2 regions of the Streptomyces sp. NPDC030799 genome follow, and region 2 is predicted to be linked to the other one. Evidence: predicted binding sites of a transcription regulator. Region 2 holds the regulator's gene; the other holds the start of a gene.
What was found. Region 2 encodes HrcA, which represses chaperone genes, less so after heat shock. Its sites were predicted from a motif close to TTNGCACTCNGNNNNNCNGAGTGCNAA; they were not measured.
Positions count from the first base shown of each region.

Region 1: the regulator HrcA is predicted to act here: its motif matches at 1,100-1,126, upstream of groES (co-chaperone GroES).

Region 1 covers NZ_JBVIDS010000007.1:184,501-187,956, reverse strand. Annotated here, with positions in the region: gene ACZ41I_RS19355 (polysaccharide deacetylase family protein) at 1-8, shown strand, start outside; gene ACZ41I_RS19350 (polysaccharide deacetylase family protein) at 158-1,000, shown strand; gene groES (co-chaperone GroES) at 1,273-1,581, shown strand; gene groL (chaperonin GroEL) at 1,697-3,322, shown strand; gene ACZ41I_RS19335 (ester cyclase) at 3,402-3,456, opposite strand, start outside.
Region 2 covers NZ_JBVIDS010000001.1:345,987-349,442, reverse strand. Annotated here, with positions in the region: gene dnaJ (molecular chaperone DnaJ) at 1-815, opposite strand, end outside; gene hrcA (heat-inducible transcriptional repressor HrcA) at 816-1,832, opposite strand; gene ACZ41I_RS01465 (MBL fold metallo-hydrolase) at 1,995-2,717, shown strand; gene ACZ41I_RS01460 (DUF3097 domain-containing protein) at 2,752-3,456, shown strand, end outside.

The DNA.
Region 1 (3,456 bases), on a different contig from region 2:
ACCTGTGAGCCACGGGGGGAGCGGCAAGGAGCAGGCGGAGGGGAGGGCGGGCTCCGGCGGCCCGGTGCGGGTGCGGGTGCGGGGGAGCGCGGGGCGCGGCGGCCCGCGGGCGCGGTACGTCCGGGACGCGGGACGTGTGCCGGCCGCCGGCGAGGGGGTGCCGGCCAGGGGCGGAGGGGAGCGTCTCGGCCGGGGTCTGGCCGTGCTGCTCGCGTCGGGCCTCCTCCTCACCGGCTGTGCCCAGTCCGTCGACCCGATCGAGCGCCTCGGCAAGAAGGCGGCCGAGGGCGTACACCCGACCGGCCCCGCCCCCGACCGGCCCTACCTCCGCTGGGGGCTGACCGAGCCCCTCGCCCGCCCGCCGCGCCGCGCCGCCCGCACGCTGGCCCTCGCCCCGCACACCGCCGGCCGCGTCCTGCCCCGCGTCATGGACCACGTCCCCACCCGTGACCGGGTCGTGTTCCTGACCTACGACGACGGCGCCGACAAGGACCCCCGCTTCGTCGACATGGTCCGCGAACTCCGGCTGCCCCTCAGCATGTTCCTCACCGACAGTGCCGCCGGCCCCGGCTACGGCCACTTCGCCCGCCTGCACCGGCTGGGCGCCGGCATCGAGAACCACACCCTCGACCACCGCGCGCTGTCCGGGCTGCCCTACGCCGGCCAGCGTGCCGAGATCTGTGGCCAGCAGGACCGGCTCGGCTCCCGCCTCGGCCTGCGTCCCCACCTCTTCCGCCCGCCGTACGGCTCGTACGACACCACCACCTTGCGCGCGGCCTCCGACTGCGGCATCTCCGCACTCGTCCTCTGGCGCACCGCCGTGACCCCGACCGACCTCGTCTACACCCACGGCCCGCACCATCTCCGCCCCGGCGACATCATCCTGATCGGCCCGGACGAGACAACGGGCCCGAGCCTGCGGGAGCGCACGACGAGGGTGCTCCGCAGGGTGCAGCAGAGGGGCCTGACGGTGGGGAGCCTCGAAAACTACCTGCAATGAACAGCCCGTCCGGCGGGGAGACCCCGGGAGGGCGGGGCAGCCCCGGGCCACCGAAGAACGCCGGCGCCGACGAAGAAACGGCCGACGCGCCGCACGGCATTGGCACTCCGCTTGACCGAGTGCTAACCGCAGTCATAGTCTCGGCTCTGGCACTCCCCACTGGAGAGTGCCAAAAAAGCGACGGGCAGGTCCGGCACCCGCGACGACGGATCGACCTGGTCGCCACCTCAGACAGTTAACCCCGTGAGATCTCCGAAGGGGGAGGTCGGATCGTGACGACCGCCAGCTCCAAGGTTGCCATCAAGCCGCTCGAGGACCGCATCGTGGTCCAGCCGCTGGACGCCGAGCAGACCACGGCCTCTGGCCTGGTCATCCCGGACACCGCGAAGGAGAAGCCCCAGGAGGGCGCCGTCCTCGCCGTGGGCCCGGGCCGGTTCGAGAACGGCGAGCGCCTTCCGCTCGACGTCAAGGTCGGCGACGTCGTCCTGTACAGCAAGTACGGCGGCACCGAGGTGAAGTACAACGGCGAGGAGTACCTCGTCCTCTCGGCTCGCGACGTTCTCGCGATCATCGAGAAGTAACTCCACCTCGAAGTTTCTGAGCTGCGCCCCTGGCCCCCCGCGACCGATAAGAAGCCGGGCGCCCGGGGCGCAGTTGTCTTGTCACCCATAGATTTCCGAGAGGGCTCCCGCTGTCATGGCGAAGATCCTGAAGTTCGACGAGGACGCCCGTCGCGCCCTCGAGCGCGGCGTCAACAAGCTGGCCGACACGGTGAAGGTGACGATCGGCCCCCGTGGCCGCAACGTCGTCATCGACAAGAAGTTCGGCGCCCCCACCATCACCAACGACGGTGTCACGATCGCCCGCGAGGTCGAGATCGAGGACCCGTACGAGAACCTCGGCGCGCAGCTGGTGAAGGAGGTGGCGACCAAGACCAACGACATCGCGGGTGACGGCACCACCACCGCCACCGTCCTCGCCCAGGCGCTGGTCCGTGAGGGCCTGAAGAACGTCGCCGCCGGCGCCTCCCCGGCCGCCCTGAAGAAGGGCATCGACGCCGCCGTCAAGGCCGTCTCCGACGACCTGCTGGCTTCCGCCCGCCCGATCGACGAGAAGTCCGACATCGCCGCCGTCGCCGCGCTGTCCGCCCAGGACCAGCAGGTCGGCGAGCTGATCGCCGAGGCGATGGACAAGGTCGGCAAGGACGGTGTCATCACCGTCGAGGAGTCCAACACCTTCGGTCTGGAGCTGGACTTCACCGAGGGCATGGCCTTCGACAAGGGCTACCTGTCGCCGTACTTCGTGACGGACCAGGAGCGTATGGAGGCCGTCCTCGACGACCCGTACATCCTCATCAACCAGGGCAAGATCAGCTCCATCCAGGACCTGCTGCCGCTGCTGGAGAAGGTCATCCAGGCCGGCGCCTCCAAGCCGCTGCTGATCATCGCCGAGGACGTCGAGGGCGAGGCCCTGTCGACCCTGGTCGTCAACAAGATCCGCGGCACCTTCAACGCCGTCGCGGTGAAGGCCCCCGGCTTCGGCGACCGCCGCAAGGCGATGCTGCAGGACATGGCGATCCTCACCGGCGCCACCGTCATCTCCGAGGAGGTCGGCCTCAAGCTCGACCAGGTCGGCCTGGACGTGCTCGGCTCCGCCCGCCGCGTCACCGTCACCAAGGACGACACCACCATCGTCGAGGGTGCCGGCAAGCAGGAGGACCTGACGGGCCGCGTCGCCCAGATCAAGGCCGAGATCGAGAACACCGACTCCGACTGGGACCGCGAGAAGCTCCAGGAGCGCCTCGCGAAGCTGGCCGGCGGCGTGTGCGTGATCAAGGTCGGCGCCGCCACCGAGGTGGAGCTGAAGGAGAAGAAGCACCGTCTGGAGGACGCCATCTCCGCGACCCGCGCCGCGGTCGAGGAGGGCATCGTCTCCGGTGGTGGCTCCGCGCTGGTCCACTCCTCCAAGGTCCTGGAGGGCAACCTCGACAAGACCGGCGACGAGGCCACCGGTGTCGCGGTCGTCCGCAACGCCGTGGTCGAGCCGCTGCGCTGGATCGGCGAGAACGCCGGCCAGGAGGGCTACGTCATCGTCTCCAAGGTCAAGGACCTGGAGAAGGGGCAGGGCTACAACGCCGCCACCGGCGAGTACGGCGACCTGGTCAAGGCCGGCGTCATCGACCCGGTGAAGGTCACCCGCTCCGCCCTGGAGAACGCCGCCTCCATCGCCTCCCTGCTGCTCACGACCGAGACCCTGGTCGTCGAGAAGAAGGAAGAGGAAGAGCCGGCCGCCGCGGGCCACGGCCACGGCCACGCCCACTGAGCCAAGCGCTCCTGACGAAGGCCCGGCACCCGCCACGGTGCCGGGCCTTCGCCCTGTCCGGACCGCGGCAGGAAGTCCTTCACTGCTCCAACTCGTCCAGCGCACCGAGTTGTTGCATCAGCCCGAGCTGGTCG
Region 2 (3,456 bases):
ATCGTGACCGTGCAGTGCAGGTCGTCACCGCGCCGCTGGAACGTCGGGTGCGGCAGCTCGTGGATCTCGACGTACAGATCACCGGCCGGACCGCCGCCGGGCCCGACCTCGCCCTCACCGGCGAGCTGGATCCGTGTGCCGTTGTCGACACCGGCCGGGATCTTGACGGTGAGCGTGCGACGGGAACGGACACGGCCGTCACCGGCGCACTCCGGGCACGGGGTCGGGACCACGGTGCCGAAGCCCTGGCACTGGGGGCAGGGACGCGACGTCATGACCTGGCCCAGGAAGGACCGGGTGACCTGCGAGACCTCGCCACGGCCACGGCACATGTCACATGTCTGGGCGGTCGTACCGGGTGCCGCGCCCTCGCCGTTGCAGGTGTTGCAGACGATCGCGGTGTCGACCTGGATGTCCTTGGTGGTCCCGAAGGCCGCCTCGTCCAGCTCGACCTCGATCCGGATCATCGCGTCCTGGCCGCGCCGGGTGCGCGAGCGCGGCCCGCGCTGCGACGCCGTACCGAAGAACGCGTCCATGATGTCGGAGAAGTTGCCGAAGCCGCCGGCCCCGAAGCCGCCCGCACCGGCACCGCCGGACTGCGAGAGCGGGTCGCCGCCGAGGTCGTAGACCTGCTTCTTCTGCGGGTCCGACAGCACCTCGTAAGCGGCGTTGATCTCCTTGAACCGCTCCTGGGTCTTCGGATCCGGGTTGACGTCCGGGTGCAGCTCGCGCGCGAGCCGACGGAACGCCTTCTTGATCTCATCCTGCGACGCGTCGCGGCGCACGCCGAGAACGGCGTAGTAGTCCGTGGCCACTTACGACTCCGCCAGGATCTGTCCGACGTACCGTGCCACTGCGCGTACCGCTCCCATCGTTCCCGGGTAGTCCATGCGGGTCGGTCCGACCACGCCGAGCTTGGCAACCGCCTCGCCGCCCGAACCGTAGCCCACCGACACCACCGAGGTGGAGTTGAGCCCCTCGTGGGCGTTCTCGTGCCCGATGCGCACGGTCACGCCCGGATCCTTCGCCTCGCCGAGGAGCTTGAGGAGCACGACCTGCTCCTCAAGGGCCTCCAGCACGGGTCGGATCGTGAGGGGAAAGTCATGCCCGAAGCGGGTGAGATTGGCGGTGCCGCCGATCATCAGCCGCTCCTCGTTCTCCTCGACGAGCGTCTCCAGGAGAGTGGAGAGCACCGTCGAGACCGTACCGCGGTCCTCGGCCTCGAAGGCCTCCGGAAGGTCCTCGACCAGCCTCGGCACGTCCGTGAACCGGCGGCCCGCGACCCGGCTGTTCAGCCGGGCGCGCAGATCGGCGAGCGAAGCCTCGCCGAAGGGCGCCGGGCAGTCGACCATCCGCTGCTCGACCCGTCCGGTGTCCGTGATCAGCACGAGCATCACGCGCGCGGGAGCGAGCGAGAGCAGCTCCACGTGCCGGACGGTGGACCGGGTCAGGGACGGGTACTGCACGACGGCGACCTGCCGGGTCAGCTGCGCGAGCAGCCGTACCGTGCGCGCCACGACGTCGTCGAGGTCGACGGCGCCCTCCAGGAAGTTCTGGATGGCCCGCCGCTCGGGCGCGGTCATCGGCTTCACGCCCGCGAGCTTGTCCACGAACAGCCGGTAGCCCTTGTCGGTGGGGATGCGCCCCGCGCTGGTGTGCGGCTGCGCGATGAACCCCTCGTCCTCCAGGGCCGCCATGTCGTTGCGGACGGTGGCCGGGGAGACCCCGAGGTTGTGCCGCTCGGTCAGGGCCTTCGACCCGACCGGCTCCTCGGTGCCGACGTAGTCCTGGACGATGGCGCGCAGTACCTGAAGCCTGCGTTCACTCAGCATTCGCGCGCACCTCCAGCACGTCGTCCCCTCTGTTCCGCGGTTCGTCCGCCTGGCACTCTTCGCACGCGAGTGCCAGCGTTCCCGGGCCCAGTGTACGGCTGTCGGGTACACCCGGGGCAAGGTCGGTGCGGTCGCGGCGGCCTGTGCAGCTAGCGTCGCGGTATGACGGTGACTTGGGAAGAGCTGGGGTGGGAGCGGCTTGCCGCCGGGGTCGGGCGCTGCCGCCTCGCGGGCTGGGACTGCACGGCCGGGCTGGTCCTCGGGGCCGGTACGGCCCTGATGGTGGACGCCGGTTCCAGTCTGGCCGAGGGCGCGCGGCTGCGGGCACAGGCCGAGGAACTGACCGGCGGCCGTGTGACCCATCTCGCGCTGACCCACCCCCACTTCGATCATGTCTTCGGGGCTGCGGCGTTCGCCGGGGCGGAGGTGTACGGCGCGGTGGGCCTGGACGCGGTCTTCGCGTACGAGCGGGAGGAACTGCGCCTGGACGCGATCAGGAACGGCCTGCCGGTCGCGGACGCCGACGAGGCGGTGGACGCGCTGGTCCCGCCCTGGCATCCGGTCTCCGGCGAGTGGACGCTGGACCTCGGCGACGGCCGCCAGGCGCTGCTGGCCAACGTGGGCCCGGGGCACACGGCCCACGATCTGGTGGTGCTGGTGCCGGGGGACCCGGAGGTGGTCTTCTGCGGCGACCTCGTCGAGGAGTCCGGCGAACCCCAGGCCGGCCCGGACGCGGTCCCGTCCCGCTGGCCGGACGCCCTGGACCGCCTGCTGTCCCTGGGCGGCGAGGACGCGCTGTACGTGCCCGGTCACGGAGCGGTGGTGGACGCGGGGTTCGTGCGACGGCAACGCGACGAGCTGGCCACGCGTTTCGGCGTGTCGTGAGCGCGGCCGTACGGCTTCTCCTATCGTCACTCGAATGCGCCAGTACTCCGCCGACCTGACCCCACCGTGGAAGAAGCCGAAGCCGGTGCCGGAGGTACCGGCGGAGCCCGGCCTGGTGGTGGAGGAGCCCGGTACCGGGTTCTGCGGGGCGGTGATCCGCTGCGAGGCGGGCACGGTGACGCTGGAGGACCGCTTCGGCAAGCACCGGGTGTTCCCGCTGGAGCCGCGGGGCTTCCTGCTGGAGGGGCGCGTGGTGACGCTGGTGAGGCCTTCCGGCGGTCCGGTACGGCCCACCCGTACGGCCTCCGGTTCGGTCGCCGTCCCCGGCGCCCGCGCCCGCGTGGCCCGCGCCGGCCGCATCTACGTCGAGGGCCGGCACGACGCCGAGCTGGTCGAGAAGGTGTGGGGCGACGACCTGCGCATCGAGGGCGTGGTGGTGGAGTACCTGGAGGGCGTGGACGACCTGCCGTCGATCGTGTCGTCCTTCGCCCCGGGTCCGGACGCCCGCCTGGGTGTCCTCGTGGACCACTTGGTGCCGGGCACGAAGGAATGGCGGATCGCGGAGTCGGTGACCAGCGAGCACGCGCTGGTGGTCGGTCACCCGTACATCGACATCTGGCAGGCGGTGAAGCCGGCCGCGCTGGGGATCGAGGCGTGGCCCATGGTCCCGCGGGGGCAGGACTGGAAGACGGGGGTGTGCCGGGCGCTGGGCTGGCCGTCGGAGAACACCGGGGCGGTG